DNA from 4 places in the Cellulosimicrobium sp. RS genome. Region 2 is predicted to be linked to each of the others. Evidence: riboswitches for the same ligand, from Rfam matches in the RefSeq annotation. Region 2 holds a riboswitch; each other region holds the start of a gene.

Region 1 (4,074 bases), on a different contig from region 2:
CGCGGTCCGCGAGGCGCTCCTCGGGCCGCACCGGGGCGCGCCGTGACGGGCACCGACCCGCGTCGGGACGCGCGCGTGCGCGTCCGGTCCACGGACGTCCCCGCGGGCCCGAGCCCCGGCGAGGGCACCGCCCCGCGGGGCGGCGCGGCGTCGGGCACGGCGCGGGCTGGCGAGCCCGACGACGCCGCGACCGCGTACACGCGCGGGCTCGTCCGGGCCCAGCTCCGGCTCGGGCTGGCGTGCGTGGCGTCGTTCCTCGCCGTCGTCACGCTGCTCACGGTGACGATGAGCGGCGTGCCCGCGCTGGACGACGTCGTGGTGCTCGGCGTGCCGCTGCCGTGGCTCGTGCACGCGTACGGCTTCTACCCCGTGATCGTCGCGTTCGCGGTCGTCTTCGCGGTCGCGGCGGCGCGCAACGAGCGCCGGTACCGCGCGCTCGCCGAGAGCGCGGGCGCGCCCGACGAGCCCGGCCCCGACGACGGCGGTGCGCCGTGACCAGCACGCTGCCCCTCGTCGCGATCGCGCTGCTCCTGCTCGCGACCGGGCTCATCGGGTTCTACGGCCTGCGGATCTCGCGCACCACGAGCGACTTCTTCGTCGCGTCGCGCACCGTGCGGCCGGTCTGGAACGCGTCGGCGATCAGCGGCGAGTACCTGTCCGCGGGCACGTTCCTCGGGCTCTCGGGCCTCGTGCTGCTGTCCGGCGCGGAGGCGTTCTGGTTCCCCGTGGGGTACGCGGCGGGCTACCTGCTCGTCCTGCTGTTCGTCGCGGGCCCCCTGCGGCGCAGCGGCGCGTACACGATCCCCGACTTCGTGCACGCCCGGCTCGACTCCGTGGTCGCGCGCCGCGTGACGAGCGTGCTCGTGCTCGTCATCGGGTGGCTCTACGTGGTGCCGCAGCTCCACGGGGCGGCGCTCGTCATCACGAGCGTGGCCCCGGTGCCGCCGTGGGTCGGCTCGGTGGGGATCGCGGTCGTGGTGAGCGCCGTCGTCGCCGCGGGCGGGATGCGCTCCATCACGTTCGTCCAGGCGTTCCAGTTCTGGGTCAAGCTCACCGCGCTCGCGGTGCCGCTCGTCGTCGTGCTCATGGCGCTCGGCGGGGCGTTCGAGCCCGGCGGCGCCGTCGTCACGTTCGACCCCGCCGCCGTGTTCCCCCACGAGGCCGGGCCGGGCGGCCTCGACGCGTACGCGACCGTCTCGCTCCTGCTCGCCCTCCTGCTCGGCACGACCGGCCTGCCGCACGTCCTCGTGCGCTTCTACACCTCGCCCGACGGCGGCTCGGCCCGCCGCACGACCGTGGTCGTGCTCGTCATGATCAGCGTGTTCTACATGGTGTCGAGCACGCTCGGGCTCGTGGCGCGGGTCGTCGCGCCCGACCTCGCGGCGCCCGGCGTCGCGGACACCGTCGTCCTCGCGCTGCCGACCCGCCTCGTGCCCGGGCTCGGCGGCGAGCTGCTCGCCGCGCTCGTCGTCGCCGGGGCGTTCGCCGCGTTCCTCGGGACGTCGTCGGGGCTCGTGGTGGCGCTGGCGGGCGTCGTGAGCCAGGACCTGTTCGGCGGCACCGTGCGGTCCTTCCGCTGGTCCGCGGTCGCGTGCACGCTCATCCCGCTCGCGTTCGCGCTCGTCACCATCCCGCAGGGCCTCGTGACGAGCGTCGGGACGGTGTTCGTCTTCGCGGCGTCGGCCCTGTCCCCCGTCATCCTGCTCGGCGTGTGGTGGCGCGGCCTCACCGCGCGGGGCGCGGTGGCGGGCATGGTCGTGGGGGCCGTCCTGTGCGCGACGGCGCTGCTCGCGTCGTCCGCGCTCGTCGCCGCGGGGTACGGGAGCCCGTCCGGCGACATGGCCGACGGCGTCCCCGGCATCGTGCGCGCCCTGCTCGCCCAGCCCGCTGCCTGGACCATCCCGCTCGCGACGGCGACCGTCGTCGTCGTGTCTCTCCTCGACCGGCGCGGCCCGCCGCTGCGCACCGACCGGTTCCTCCGGCGTCTGCACGTGCCCGAGCGCCGGAGGGCCTGAGACCTGCGAGGCCGACGCCGACCCGTCGCCATGGTCGGTGTCTGGGACCTCGCTCGAGCACCTGAAATCTGTAGCGTAGGAAACCTGAAATTCGTAGCGTAGAGAGCCTGAGATCCGTAGCGCGGGGCGCCGCTACGCCTCCGGCCGATCCCTCCGCATCTCACCTGGCGGGCGCTCTCGACCGCATGTCGGATGGGTCGTAGGATCGTGCCAACCATCCAGAGCGGTCGAGAGTCCTGGCTCGACGACACCGCAGCAACCCGCCGACGGAAGCCTCCCGAGGACAAAGGTGCTAACGCCAGGGTCGATGGAGTGACGCATGACCTCAGAGGCATCCTTCGCGCACCGTCCGGGCCGTCCTCGGCCGACGGTGTCGTTCGAGCTCATGCCCCCGCGCCGACCGGACGCGGCCCCGAAGTTCTGGGAGACGGCACGCCGTCTCGTCGCGACGCACCCCGACTTCGTGTCCGTGACGTACGGCGCCGCGGGCACCGACCGCGCGACCGCGCGCCAGGTCGTCGGACGCCTGCTCCAGGGCACGCCCGTGCTGCCGATCGCACACCTCACGTGCGTCGGGGCGTCGCGCGAGGACGTGGAGTCGGTCATCACCGACTTCCTCGACGAGGGCGTGCGGAGCTTCCTCGCGCTGCGGGGCGACCCGCCGCGCGACCAGCCGGACTGGCAGCCCGCGCCCGACGGCGTCCGGTCGTCGACCGAGCTCGTCGCGCTGCTGCGCGAGGTCGAGGCGTCGCGCTGCGCGTCCGACCCGGCGGTCGCGCTGCGCGGCGCGGCCCGGCCGCTGACGATCGCCGTCGCGACGTTCTGCGACGGCAACCCCGCCGCCGGCACGACGCGCGCCCAGGAGGTGCGCCGCCTCTGGCAGAAGCAGCAGGCCGGCGCGAGCTTCGCGATCACGCAGCTCTTCTACGACGCGTCGTCGTACACCGACTTCGTCGCCGAGGCCCGTGCGGCCGGCGTGACGATCCCCATCCTCGCCGGGCTGCTGCCCACGACGGAGCCCGCGCGGCTCCGTCGCGTCGAGGAGCTCACGGGCGTGCGCGCGCCCCAGCACCTGCTGGACGCGCTCGACGCCCTGCCCGACCCGGAGGCGCAGCACGCCTACGGGATCGCGTACTCGGTCGACCTCGCGCAGCGCGTCCTCGACGCGGGCACGCCCGGTCTGCACGTGTACACGTTCAACAAGCACCGCGCCGCTCTTGACCTGCTCGAGGGTGTCCACCTCGGCGGCGGGTCGGGCGGGACCGGGGGCGGCGCCAGCGCCGCCGCCGCCCCGCTCGTCCCGGACCTGGCCAGCGGGCCGTGGGTCACCGGCACCTCCCTGCCCACGACGAGCGCCGCCACGCACGGCGCGCCCGTCTGACCGGTCCTCCGGACCAGCAAGAGGTTTCGATCATGGCCACTTCCGTACCCTCCCCTACCCAGAACCCGGTCGGATTCCCCGCCGGGACCGTGCTCGGCTACCCGCGCATCGGGCGCCGCCGCGAGCTCAAGAAGGCCGTCGAGGCGTTCTGGGCCGGCAAGACGTCGGCCGAGGAGCTCGAGGCCACGGCCCGCGAGCTGCGCCTCGCGACCGTGCGCCGCCTCGTCGAGCTCGGCCTCGGCGCCGACAACGCGTCCGTCCCCGGCTCGTTCTCCTTCTACGACCAGGTGCTCGACGTCGCCGCCGCCCTCGGGGCGGTCCCGTCGCGGTTCGCGTCGTTGACGGACGACGCCGGCCGCCTCGACCTCGCGGGCTACTTCACCGTGGCGCGCGGCCAGGGGGACGACGCCCCGCTCGAGATGACCAAGTGGTTCGACACGAACTACCACTACCTGGTCCCCGAGATCGGCCCGGACACCCCGATCCGGTTCGTCGACGACCGCGTCGCGCGCGAGTTCGTCGAGGCGAAGGAGGCCGGCGTCGTGACGCGGCCCGTCGTCGTCGGGCCCGTGACGTTCCTCGCGCTGTCCAAGGCCGCGGACGACGCGCCCGCCGGGTTCGCGCCGCTCGACCGCCTCGACGACGTCGTCGCCGCCTACGCCGACCTGCTGCGCGCAC
Region 2 (4,074 bases):
CGACGTCCGCGGGGGTGGACAGCGCCTCCTCCCACTGCGACAGCACGTGGCCGTCGACGTAGTCCGTCCGCACGCCCCACTTCGCGAAGATCTCGTCGAAGATGACGAGGCTCGACCCGAAGAGCGCGCGCGCCGCGACGATGCGCGACCCGGACCGCACCAGCGCGGCGAGCGCCGTGAACACGGCGGACATGCCGGACGCCGTCGCGTAGCACGCCTCCGCGCCCTCCAGGAGGCGCAGGCGCTCCTCGAACGTGTGCACGGTCGGGTTGCCGTAGCGCGAGTAGACGAACCGGTCGAGCTCCCCCTTGAACGCGGCCTCGGCGTCGGCCGCGCGGTCGTACGTGTAGCCCTGCGTGAGGAACAGCGCCTCGGACGTCTCCTGGAACTCGGTGCGCGCGTGGCCGCCGCGCACGGCGAGCGTCGCGGGGCGGGCGCTCGCGGGCAGGGGCTTGCGGCCGGAGCCGCCGGGCACGCTCCCGGGCACGACCGCGCTCACCGGGCGGCCTCGTCGAACGTCGTGGTGGGCAGCCCGCGGACCTTCCAGCCCTCGACGTCCCGCAGGCCCGAGAACCCCTGGGCGCCCTCGAAGCCCTCGAGCACGTTGTACGACGGCCCGAGCCCGGCGGCCGTGGCCGCGCGCGCCGCGCCGATCGACCGCTGGCCCGAGCGGCACAGGAACACGACGGGACGCTCGTCGCCGGGCGTCAGACCTGCCTCGACGAGCCGGTCGAGGAACCGCGGGTTCGGGCCCGCCGGGGTCACCCACTCGTCGAACAGGACGTCGCGGCCGAGCTCCGTGGCGTCGGGCACGCCGATGGTGCGCCACTCGCCCTCGGTGCGGACGTCCACGAGCACGGCGCGCTCGTCGTGCGCGAGCAGGTCCCACGCCTGCTGCGGGGTGAGGTCGCCGGCGTAGCCGACGGCGGGACGCGCCTCGGGGGGTGCCGGCCGGGGTGCCGACGCCTGCTGGGACTGGTCGCTCATGAGAGTCCTCCTCCATCGATCGTGGCAGTAGCACCCTGCGCCCGGCCGCCGAGGCGGTCCGGGGGGTTGCTGCGGCGTCGACGTGCCACGTCACTCGGCCGCTCCGGATGGTTGGCTCGGATCGTACGCCACGCGTCCGACGTGCGGAACGCCCGTCTCGGGGAGCGGCCCGGGGTGGAGGTGCCCGACGTCGCGTGGCTCCGACGCGCGGGCTTATGACGCGGAGCGCCGCGTCCCGCCATCCGAGACGCCGTGACCACCGGTTGACACGCCGCCGTCCGCGCGGACATCCTGGTCCGCAGGTCATGAGTGCCAGCGCGAAACCCCGGTTTGCTGGCCGGCAACCCTCCTCTCGCGGCGGGGTGCCCCGGGTGACGACCAGGCCGCACGCCGACCGGCGGGCGGCAAGCGCGGGGAGGTTCTCCCCGGACGACCCTGGAGGACTGTGCCATGACTGCTCTCGCGGACGTCTCGTGTCCCACCGACGCCCCGGCCCCTGACCTCGCGGCGCTCGTCGACGCGCCCGCGCTCCTGCCCGTCGTCGGCGGGGACACGCTCGTCCCGCTCGTCGACGGCCGCAGCGTGCCGTACGCGAACCTCGACGTCGCGGCGTCGGCCCCGGCGCTGCGCTCGGTCGCGGACCGCGTGACCGAGGTGCTGCCGCTCTACGCGAGCGTGCACCGCGGCGCGGGCTACCTGTCGCAGGTCTCCACGGCGCTCTACGAGGCGTCGCGCCGCACGATCGGCGCGTTCGTCGGCGCGCGCGAGGACGACGTCACGGTCGTCACGCGCAACACGACCGACTCGCTCAACCTGCTCGCGGGCTGCGTCCCGGCGAACCCGGACGGCACGCCCGGGCGCGTGCTCGTCCTCGACGTCGAGCACCACGCGAACCTGCTGCCGTGGCAGCGCGCCGGCGGCGCGACGGTCCTCGCGGGCGGCGCGTCCGTCGCGGAGACGCTCTCGGGCCTGCGCACCGAGCTCGCGCGCTTCCCGTACGCGCTCGTCGCCGTGACCGGCGCCTCCAACGTCACGGGCGAGTCCCTGCCCGTCGCCGAGGTCGTCCGCGCCGCGCACGACGCCGGGGCGCGCGTCGTGCTCGACGGCGCGCAGCTCGTCCCGCACCGCGGGTTCTCGCTCGCCGCGTCGGGTGTCGACTACGTCGCGTTCTCGGGGCACAAGACCTACGCGCCGTTCGGCGCGGGGGCGCTCGTCGGGCGGCGCGACTGGCTCGACGCGGGCACCCCCTACCTCGCGGGCGGCGGCGCCGTGCGCCAGGTCGCGGTGACCGGGACGCAGTGGCAGACGGCGCCCGCACGCCACGAGGCCGGCTCGCCGAACGTGGTGGGCGCCGCGGCGCTCGCGGCGGCGTGCGACGCGCTCGCCGCGCTCGACCCGGCCGACCTGCACGCGCACGAGGCGGCGCTCCGCGCGGCCCTCGTCGCGGGCCTGGAGGCCGTCCCGGGTGTCCGGGTCGTGCGCGTGTGGGACGACGCCGTCGACCCGGTCGGCGTCGTGACGTTCGCCGTCGAGGGCCACGACCCGGGCCTCGTCGCCGCCTACCTCTCGGCCGAGCACGGCATCGGCGTGCGCGACGGCCGGTTCTGCGCGCACCCGCTGCTCGCGCGCCTCGGCTACGACGCGGGCGCGATCCGCGCCTCGGTGGGCGTCGGGACGACCGGTGCGGACGTCGTGCGCCTCGTCGAGGCCGTGCGCGCGTACGTCGAGCAGGGACCGACCACCCGGTACGAGGTCGTCGACGGCTGCTGGGCCGTCGTGGACGACCCGCGCCCGGTCCCCGCGGGGTCCGGCCTGGAGGGGCTCTTCGCGACCGCGGCGGCGGGTTTCCTCGCCGACGCGGCGGGCTGCGGACCGGCCGTCTGACCGTCACCGGCGGCCGACGCGGCAGCCTGTTCACCGGGTCGTCGCCGAGCGTTGTCCACCGCGTCGCCGGACCCTCTTGGCGCGGTGTTCCGCGTGTGCTCTGATATGCGCTGTGCTGCACGACGTCGTCCTCTCGGGGCACGGTTTCCGGCTGGAACCGCTGGCCCTGGAGCACGCTGAGACGCTGGCCGGCCTCGTCGACGAGGCGATGTGGTCAGGGATGAGCATCCCCCTGCCCTACGGGGTCGCGGGGATGGCCGATCTCGTGGCCGCGACCCGCGCGGCCCCGGACCTCACGGGCTTCGTCGTGCGCGCCGTCGACCCCGACGGCGCGCCCGGCGCCGTGCTTGGCAGCACCGCGTTCCGCGACCTGTCGCTCGTCGACCGCCGCGTCGAGGTGGGCCGCACGTTCTACGCGCGCACCACGTGGGGGAGCCTCGTCAACCCCGTGACGAAGTGGCTCCTGCTGCGCCACGCGTTCGAGACGTGGGACGTGCACCGGGTCGGCTTCCGCGTCGACACGCGCAACGAGCGCTCGCTCGGGGCCATGCGCCGTCTCGGCGCCTACGAGGAGGGCGTCATGCGCGGCCACCGCACCGCGCCCGACGGGACGCGCGCCGACTCCGTGCTGTTCTCGATCCTCGCGCCCGAGTGGCCCGGGGTCGAGGTGGGCCTCCTCGCGCGGATCACCGCCCCGCGCGTCGTGCCGGTGCTCGCCCCGGCGCCGTCGGCCGACGTCCGGCCGCTCGCCGCGTCCTGACCGTCGCCGCTCCCGGTCGTCGCGCCCCGGTCGTCGCGTCCTGGTCGTCGCATCCCGGTCGTGGCGTCCCGGGCGAACGGTCCCGAGACGCCACGAGGGCCCCGCCGGAGCGGAGCCCTCGTGGGCAGAACGGTGGAGCACGTCAGCGGTCGAACGCGTCCTTGACGTCGTCGCCCGCCTGCTTGACGTTGGCCTTGGCCTGGTCGCCCTGGCCCTCGGCCTCGAGCCGCTCGTTGTCCGTGAGCTTGCCCGCGCCTTCCTTGAGCTTGCCACCCGCCTCTTCAGCGGCGTGCTTGGCCTTGTCTCCGAGTCCCATGGGTGCTCCTCTCGTCGGTACCTCTCGACCGTAACCACGGTCGGCCGGGTTCGCACGCGGTCGGGGCACCGGCGGTGTGGTGGGATGTGCGGGTGCACCACGACACCGTCCTCGAGGGCTTCGGCGT
Region 3 (4,074 bases), on a different contig from region 2:
GAAGTCGAGCCGCAGTGCGTGCCACAGCGCGTCGGCGTACTGCACGAGCACGGGCCGGTCGAGGCCGTACTGGGCGCGCAGGGCGTCGAGCAGCGCGGGGTCCACCTGGTCCGCCTCGCCTCCGCCGCTCGCCATGAGCGCGGCCGGGTCGCTGGGCAGCAGGTAGAGGACGAAGAACGAGATGGTGAACGCCGCCCAGAGCACGAACAGGCCCTGCCCGGCGCGACGCAGGACGTACCGGCCCATGGTCGGCCTCCTTCGTTGGGGGATGCCTGCCTGCCCGACGCCGCGGCGTCGGGCAGGCGGGCCCGGCGGGTCAGCCCTGGGTGACCCAGGCGTCGTAGAAGTCGAGGCGCGACGACGCCTCGAACGTCAGGCCGTGGACCGTGTCGGCGGCCGCGATGGTCGTCGAGAGCTCGTAGACCGGGATCGCGTGCCCCTTCTGCACGAGCAGGCGCGACGCCTCCGTGACGAGCTCCTGCCGCTCGGCCGGGTCGGTCGCCGCGGCCGACGCGTCGAGCAGGTCGTCGACCTCTTCCGCGTCACGCTGGTTGATGTTGCGCGCGTTCGCCGAGAAGATCGTCCGCAGCACGTCCGGGTCGGAGCGCGTGAGGTTGTAGTAGTCGAAGTCGAAGTCGCCGCTCTCCTTGATCGCCTGCGACTCGGCGACGGTCACGTGCTGGAGCTGGAGGTCCACGCCGATCTGCGCGAGCTGCTGCTGGACCAGCTCGAGCGGCTCCGGCACCTGCCAGAACGTCACGGTCGTGGAGAGCTTCTGGCCGTCCTTCTCCCGCACGCCGTCGGCGCCCTCGACCCAGCCCGCGTCGTCGAGGATCTTCTTCGCGCCCTCGGGGTCGTAGGCGAGCTCGTCCGCGACGCTCTCGTAGAGCGGCGTCGAGTGCGACAGGACGCTCGTGGCCGGCTCGTCCTGCGCGCTGAGCACGGTGTCCGCGATCTGCTCGCGGTCGATGCCCTGGAGGATCGCCGTCCGCACGGCCTCGTCGCCCGCGAGCGGGCTCGACTCGTTGGGGAAGAGGTTGAACACGACGCCCGGGTTGGCGCGGTACTCGAGCCAGAACCCGTTCCCGTCGAACTGCGGGAGGTCGACGGTCGAGATCGCGGCCGTGGCGTCGATCTGCCCCGACTGCAGGCTGCCGCTGCGCACGCTCGCCTCGGGGATGACCTTGAACGTCACCGTGTCGAGGTAGGCCTCGCCCTGGTGGTCGCTCGCCTCCGAGCCCCACGCGTAGCCCGCGACCTTCTCGAGCACGATCTCCTGGTCCTGCGTGTACGACTTCACGGAGAACGGGCCGGAGCCGACGAACTTCCCGGCGCAGCGGTCCTCGACGCTCAGGTCGGCCGAGGACGGGGCGAGGAGGCCGAGCGAGAACGTCGACGTCGCCTGGAGGAACTGCGCGCTCGGCTCCGCGAAGTCCACCGTGAGGGTCTGCGGGTCGGTGACGGTCGTGCCCTCGTAGCCGACGAGGTACTGCGACCCGAGCGACGCCGTCGCACCGAGCGCGACGATCGCGTCGAAGTTCGTCTTCACCGACTCGGCGTCGATCGGCGTGCCGTCGGCGTACGTCGCGTCGTCGCGCAGGTGGAACGTGTAGCTCGACGCGTCGTCGTTCACCTCCCAGCTCTCCGCGAGCCACGGCAGGATCTCGCCCGACTCCGGGTCCTGCGCCGTGAGCGACGCGACGGTCTGGCGGGCCGCCGCGATGGCGTCGTTGTTGCCGACCTGCTGCGGGTCGATGCAGTGCGAGTCGACCGTGAGGGCGAACGTCAGGTCGCCGCCCGTCACGGGCTCGCCGGACGGGCTGGGCGACCCGTCGCCGTCGGACGCGCCGGAGCCGCCGCCCGCGCACGCGCTGAGCAGGAGGCCCGTCGCGGCGGCCGCCGCGGCGACGGTCAGGGACCGGCGTCGGTGAGGTGTGGGGATCATGTCGTGCTGCTCTCCTCGTGTGCCGGCTGAGGACCGGCGGTCGTCCGGCGCCGGTGGTCGTCCGCGGCGGGCCCAGGGCCGGCGCGGCGGGGGTGCCCACCGGGGTGCCGTGCTTACCGCGCCGCGGGAGCGGCGCGGTCAGGTCGTTCCCGGAGCACCCCGTCACGTCGAAGGGTTGCTGGTCAGCGAGCCGGGCCTACGTGCTGACGCTCGTCACCTGGGAGCAGGAAAGACAATCTCGACCGGTTGAGTCAAGTATCGAGACGGCCGTCCCGCCAGACGGACGGTTGTTTCCGCCGAGACGACGCGAGTCGCGGCCGTCTCGCGTGTCACCGCGCCGGGAAGGGCGACTCGGGAGGTGGGGTGGCGCCACGGACCGGGCGCGCTCGGACGGGCGCCCGACCTGCGGCAGCACGGACCGCCGCGACGCCACCGACAGCGAAGCGCGCGCCACGGGCGTCGACAGCGACGTCGTCGACGCCCGGACGTGCGCCGGCACGCCGAGCACGACGCGCCACCGGAGCCGTCGCGATCAGGCCCGCCGACCGTAGCCGGCACGCGAGAGACCGAGAGAGCGAAACTCCTCAGGGACCGTCAAGATCTGATGCGGTGATTCTCGCCGTCACTTCTCCCCGGACCACGAGGAGCCAGTCGCGCAGCGGCATTCCCACGGCCTCGCGATAGAGCTCGGCATGAAGCCGGCCGTTGATCCACTCGACGACCTGCTCGTCGGAACGGTAGCGGTCCAGGGTGCTGTCGATCTCGTCGACGAGTCCGTCGTACCTGCTGGGGCCGACCAGGTCCAGGAAACGCGCCAGAGCACCTGCGGGACTCCCGTAGTCCTCTTCCCAGTCCTGGTGGAAGAACGAGCCGAAGAACGCGTCGAGCGAGTAGTGGGTCGTCATGGCGCACCTCGCGGAGGGGTCGTCGCGTCAAGGAAGGGCGGCGTGAGTGCGAGAGCCTGCGTCGAGACCGGAGCTGCGCCCGGGACGCGACGCTACACCGTCGGCCTCTTCAGCAGGGGTGTTCTCAGCCTGCCGCCGGGCCCGCAGCGCAGCCTCCTCCATCATCCGCGCCGCCCAGCTCGAGGAAGAGCGAACCGGCCGTGGCGTCGAGGATGCCTCGTCAGGCCGCCGTGAACCCCGCCGCGCGGCGGGCGTCGGCCGGGCTCCACAGGTCCGTCTTCACCTCGGCCTGCACGACGGGCACGACCTCCTCCGCGAACCGGCGCAGCACGTCCTCCTGCTGCGCCGCGGGGATCAGGTGGTTCACCGAGACGGACTGCAGGTCGTGCCGGTACGAGGCGTGGTAGTCGAGGATCTTCTCCGCCACGCGCTCCGGCGACCCCACGAGCGCGGGCCCGCGCTCGACGGCGTCCTCGACCGTCCGGAAGCTCGGTGCCTTCCCGACGGCGTCGGGCCCGTACCCCCGGCGCGCCGCCGCCGCGACCTGGCCCTCGTAGATCGGGCGGTACTGCTCGATCGCCTCCTCCGTCGTGTCGGCGAGGAACAGCCCGCCCGAGCCCGACCCGACGAACCCGTACGCCGGGTCGTGCCCGTGCGCCGCGTACTGCTCGCGGAAGCGGTCGATGAGCACCTGGTAGTTCTCGCGCGGCTGCAACGCGTTGGCGCTGACGATCGGGTCCCCGTACCGGGCCGCGAGGTCCACCGCGAAGCGCGACGTCGCCGACCCGTGCCAGATCCGGAACGGCCCGGCGAACGGTCGCGGCAGCGTCGTCGCGTGCTCCAGCGCGTGGCGGTGCCGCCCGCTCCAGCTGACGTCCTCCTCCGACAGCAGCAGGCGCAGCAGCTCGTAGTTCTCCTGGAGGTACTCGTACTGCTTGTCGAGGTCCAGCCCGAGCAGCGGGTACTGCAGCACCTCGTTGCCCTTGCCGATGACGATCTCCAGCCGCCCGCGGCTCAGCTGGTCGACCGTCGCGAGGTCCTCGGCGACGCGGATCGGGTCGAGCAGGGACAGCACCGTGACGCCCGTGCTCAGCAGGATGCGCGACGTCCGCGCCGCGACCGCGCCGAGGATCACCGTCGGCGCCGACGACAGCACCTCTCCCGCGTGCCGCTCCCCCACCGCGAACGAGTCGAACCCGAGCTCCTCCGCCAGCACCGCCGTCT
Region 4 (4,074 bases), on a different contig from region 2:
CCCGTGAAGGCGTCGGGGCTCGTCACGAGGTTCCACGCCGCGCGGCCCTCGGAGAGCAGGTCGAGCGTCGCGAACTGCTTCGCGAGCTCCCACGGCTCGTTGAACGTCGTGTTGATCGTGCCCGCGAGGCCGAGCCGCTCGGTGACGGCGGCGAGCGCGGCGAGGACGGGCAGCGTGTCGGGGCGGCCGACGACGTCGAGGTCGTGGATGCGGCCCTTGTGCTCGCGCAGGCGCAGGCCCTCGGCGAGGAAGAAGAAGTCGAGCCTAGCCTCCTCGGCGCGGCGCGCGAGGTGCTCGAACGACGCGAAGTCGATCTGGCTGCGCGAGCGGGGGTCGCTCCACACGGTGGTGTTGTTGACGCCCGGGAAGTGGGCGCCGAGGTGGATCTGCTTGCGGGGTCGGGTGCTCATGTCGCGTCCGTCCGGGCTCAGGCGATCGCCGCGTAGCGGTTCGCGGGGTGCGGGAGGCCGAGCGTGTCGCGCAGCGTCGTGCCCGGGTACGCGGTGCGGAACAGGCCCACGCCCTGGAGCAGCGGCACGACCCCGTCGACGATCGCGTCGAGGTCCGTGCTCAGCGACGACGGCCGCAGCAGGAAGCCGTCGGCGGCACCGGCGTGCGCCCACTCCTCGACCGTCGCCGCGAGGTCGCGCGCCGTGCCGACGTGCGTCAGCGAGTCGGTGTCCCACGAGACGCCCTCGAGGTCCTCGAGCAGGTCGAGGCGGGCCTGCGCGCTCGCGCGCGTGTCCCCGACGACGACGTACGCGTCCACGAGGACCCGCAGCCCGTCGGGGTCGCGCCCGGCGTCCGCGGCGGCGTCGCGCACCTGCGCCCGCAGCGCGACCGCCTCGTCCCGCGTCGCCGCGCGGACCCGCACGACGTCGGCCCGCCGGGCCGCGAGGTCGAGCGACGCCGGCGTGCTCGCCCGCACGACGACGGGCGGCTGGCCCTGCGGCGGGCGCGGCGTGATCGACGGCCCCTTGACCGCGAACCGGATGCCCTCGTGGTCGACGTAGTGCAGCTTCTCGCGGTCCACGAACCGGCCCGTCGCGACGTCGCGGATCTCGGCGTCGTCCTCCCACGAGTCCCAGAGCCGCGTGACGACCTCGACCGCCTCGTCGGCCTCGGCCACGGCGTCGGGCTCGTCCTGGGCGCCCTTGCGCCCGAAGGCCGCGGCCTCGGCCGGGGTCGTGGACCACCCGACCTGCCATCCCGCGCGGCCGGAGCTCACGTGGTCGATCGTCGCGACCGCCTTGGAGACGTGGAACGGCTCGGTGTGCGTGGTGGTGACGGTCGGGACGAGGCCGATGCCCGCGCTGCGCGGCGCGAGCCGGGACGCGACGAGCGCGGCGTCGAGCCGGCCGCGCACGGACCCGTTGCGGCCCGGCTGGAGGGTGAACGCGTCGTCGAGCGTGACGAGGTCGAGCAGGCCGCGCTGGGCGGTGGCCACGAGCTCGACGAGGCGCTTGGCGTCGAACAGGCGCTGGGCCTGGGAGCCCACGGTCCGCCAGGCGGCGGGGTGCGCACCGGCGTCGGTGAGGTCGACGCCCAGGTGGACGGTACGGGCGGGGCGGGGGTCGGGCATCGCGAGGATCCGTTCTGGGACAGGCGCCGGCGGCGCGCTCAGGGCGCGGCGGGGTGCCGGGGGTGGGCAGGGTCGTCCCGCCGCGGGACGGCAGGGCGGGGCCGGGGAGGCCGGAGGGAGGCCCGTCAGGGCGTGCGCGCGGGAGCGCGCGGCGTCAGGAGCGGGGCGTCGTCAGCGACAACAGGTGACGCGCACGGGGGCGCCGACCGGACAGGAGACGACGGCCGCACCGCGGACCGGACAGGGGCACGTCGGCGCGTGCGGGGTGCTCACCGCGGTGCTCGACTCTCGCCGGTCCATCGTCCGTCTCCTTCGTGCCCGTCTCCGGGCGCCGCGTGTTGCCCCGCACCGCGCAGGTCGCGCGACGCGGGACCTGGTCCTCACCCGGGGCACCCCGCCGCGCGGGAGGGTTGCCGTCCGACGAGCCGGGGCTTCGCGTCGGAGCTCATGACCATGTCCTGTGCCGGGGTCCGTGGACCTCGGTTGCCGGGAACCTACGAGCGGTCGGAGAGGGTGTCAACGCACCGCCGGGACCTTCCCACATACTGGACTCGATCGGTCAACTTTGAGCAGCCGAGGCCCTCGTTTGCACCGAGTGCATCGATGCACCTAGTGTCAAGAGGTGCCTCTCCTCCCCGGACCCGAGCGCCCGACCGCGCCCGCGACGGACGCCGTGACCCCGGACGCGCCGAGCGCGGACGCCCCCGGCCCGGACGCCGCGGCCCCCGACCGTCGCGCGGCCCTGCGCGCACGCCACCGCCGCGCGATCGTCGCCGCCGCCGCGTCGCTCATGGAGGAGAAGGGCGGCGCGCGCTTCACCGTCGACGAGCTCGCGGCCCGGGCCGACGTCGCGCGCCGCACGATCTTCAACCACTTCGCGTCGCTCGACGACGTCGTGGTCGAGGTCTGCGAGGACGTGCTGGGCACCGTCGTCGAGACGCTCGGGGCGAGCGCGGCCGAGCCGGGCACCGACCGCCCCACGCCCCTCGACGACGTCACCGCGGCGCTGCGCGGCACGGACCTCGTCGGCCCCATGGCCTACCTCACGCGCGCCCTCGGCGGTACCGCGACCGAGCCCACGCCGCGCGTCACGACGATGGTCGTGCGCACCTTCACCCACCTCGCCGAGCGCCTCGTCGCGGCCACCACGCGCCGACACCCGGACGTCGACCCGCTCGAGATCGAGATGCTCGTGGGCGCGCTCATGGCCGGGGTCCTCGTCATCCAGCGGCGCTGGTGGGCCGAGACCGGCGCCGCCGACGACGACGCGTCGCGCGCGGTGTGGTCCGGCCTGCTCGACCGCCTCGTCGAACGGATCCGCGCCGGCTGGGCGGACCCCGTCTGACACGACCCGCACCCTCCCCGCCCTGTCCCGCCTCGCGACCACCTCTCCCGCAGCACCGCACCCGCCACCCCGGGCACACCCGCCGGACCCGGACCGGACTCCCACCGAAGGATCCTCATGGCTGAACTCCTCTACCGCCTCGGCCGCGCGTGCGCGCGCCGCGCGCGGACCGTCCTCGCCGCGTGGCTCGCGGTGCTCGTGCTCGCCGGGGCGGCGTTCGTCGCGTTCGGCGGCACGCTCGCCAGCAGCTTCTCGATCCCCGGCACCCCCACCGCGGACGTCACCGAGCGGCTCCAGACCGCGCTGCCCGAGGCGTCGGGCGGGAGCGGCACGATCGTCCTCGCGACGGAGGACGGCGCGCCGTTCACGCCCGAGCAGGAGGCGGCGATCGCGGACCGCTTCGCCGCGGCGGAGGAGGTCGACGGCGTCGCGTCGGTCGTCGACCCGTTCGCGACGCAGGAGGAGCTCGCCGACCAGCGGAAGCAGATCGACGACGGCCGCACCCAGATCGCCGCGGGACGCGAGCAGATCGAGGACGGCCGCGCGCAGCTCGCCGCCGCGCAGGAGCAGGTCGACGCCGCGCGCGCCCAGCTCGACGCGGGCCAGGCCGAGCTCGACGCCGCACGTGCCCAGGCGGAGGCCGCGGGCGCGCTGGAGCAGGCGGCGCCGCAGCTCGACGCGCAGCAGGCCGAGATCGACGCGGGCCGCGCCACGCTCGAGTCGCAGGCCACGACGCTCGACCAGCAGGTCACCGCGCTGGAGGACCAGAGCGCGACGCTCGAGGAGCAGTCCGCGCAGCTCGAGCTCTCCGCTCCCCTGCTCGACATGGCGTCCGACATCCGCCTCGTGTCCACGGACGGGAGCGCGGCGGTCGCGAACGTGACGTTCACCGAGCCGAACATGAGCATCGACCAGCAGACGAAGGACGACCTCGTGGCCGTCTTCGCGGACGACCCGGTCGACGGCGTCCAGACCGACTTCTCGTCCGACATCGCCCAGGGCGTGCCGCAGGTGTTCGGCGTGGGCGAGGCCGTCGGCCTCGTCGTCGCGGCGATCGTGCTCGTCGTCATGCTCGGGACGCTCGTGGGCGCAGGCCTGCCGATCCTCACGGCACTCATCGGGGTCGGGATCGGCGCGCTCGCCGCGA

What was found. A riboswitch is a leader RNA that binds a small molecule or an ion and turns the genes downstream of it on or off. The one in region 2 is predicted to bind S-adenosylmethionine.
Region 1: another riboswitch for S-adenosylmethionine. It lies ahead of ACI769_RS09455 (methylenetetrahydrofolate reductase); the one in region 2 lies ahead of ACI769_RS05500 (aminotransferase class V-fold PLP-dependent enzyme).
Region 3: another riboswitch for S-adenosylmethionine. It lies ahead of ACI769_RS05675 (ABC transporter substrate-binding protein); the one in region 2 lies ahead of ACI769_RS05500 (aminotransferase class V-fold PLP-dependent enzyme).
Region 4: another riboswitch for S-adenosylmethionine. It lies ahead of ACI769_RS05605 (LLM class flavin-dependent oxidoreductase); the one in region 2 lies ahead of ACI769_RS05500 (aminotransferase class V-fold PLP-dependent enzyme).

The regions. Positions count from the first base shown of each region.
Region 1 covers NZ_JBJXVU010000005.1:83,816-87,889, forward strand. Annotated here, with positions in the region: gene ACI769_RS09440 (LytR/AlgR family response regulator transcription factor) at 1-46, shown strand, start outside; gene ACI769_RS09445 (heavy metal transporter) at 43-495, shown strand; gene ACI769_RS09450 (cation acetate symporter) at 492-2,015, shown strand; SAM riboswitch class I at 2,227-2,329, shown strand; gene ACI769_RS09455 (methylenetetrahydrofolate reductase) at 2,335-3,396, shown strand; gene metE (5-methyltetrahydropteroyltriglutamate--homocysteine S-methyltransferase) at 3,429-4,074, shown strand, end outside.
Region 2 covers NZ_JBJXVU010000002.1:522,620-526,693, forward strand. Annotated here, with positions in the region: gene ACI769_RS05490 (O-succinylhomoserine sulfhydrylase) at 1-499, opposite strand, end outside; gene ACI769_RS05495 (rhodanese-like domain-containing protein) at 496-987, opposite strand; SAM riboswitch class IV at 1,289-1,404, shown strand; gene ACI769_RS05500 (aminotransferase class V-fold PLP-dependent enzyme) at 1,438-2,871, shown strand; gene ACI769_RS05505 (GNAT family N-acetyltransferase) at 2,984-3,631, shown strand; gene ACI769_RS05510 (CsbD family protein) at 3,774-3,947, opposite strand; gene ACI769_RS05515 (GNAT family N-acetyltransferase) at 4,040-4,074, shown strand, end outside.
Region 3 covers NZ_JBJXVU010000003.1:17,917-21,990, reverse strand. Annotated here, with positions in the region: gene ACI769_RS05680 (ABC transporter permease) at 1-246, opposite strand, end outside; gene ACI769_RS05675 (ABC transporter substrate-binding protein) at 317-1,945, opposite strand; SAM riboswitch class IV at 2,050-2,163, opposite strand; gene ACI769_RS05670 (contact-dependent growth inhibition system immunity protein) at 2,530-2,850, opposite strand; gene ACI769_RS05665 (LLM class flavin-dependent oxidoreductase) at 3,071-4,074, opposite strand, start outside.
Region 4 covers NZ_JBJXVU010000003.1:2,890-6,963, reverse strand. Annotated here, with positions in the region: gene ACI769_RS05610 (NtaA/DmoA family FMN-dependent monooxygenase) at 1-410, opposite strand, end outside; gene ACI769_RS05605 (LLM class flavin-dependent oxidoreductase) at 428-1,582, opposite strand; SAM riboswitch class IV at 1,928-2,035, opposite strand; gene ACI769_RS05600 (helix-turn-helix domain-containing protein) at 2,205-2,927, shown strand; gene ACI769_RS05595 (MMPL family transporter) at 3,045-4,074, shown strand, end outside.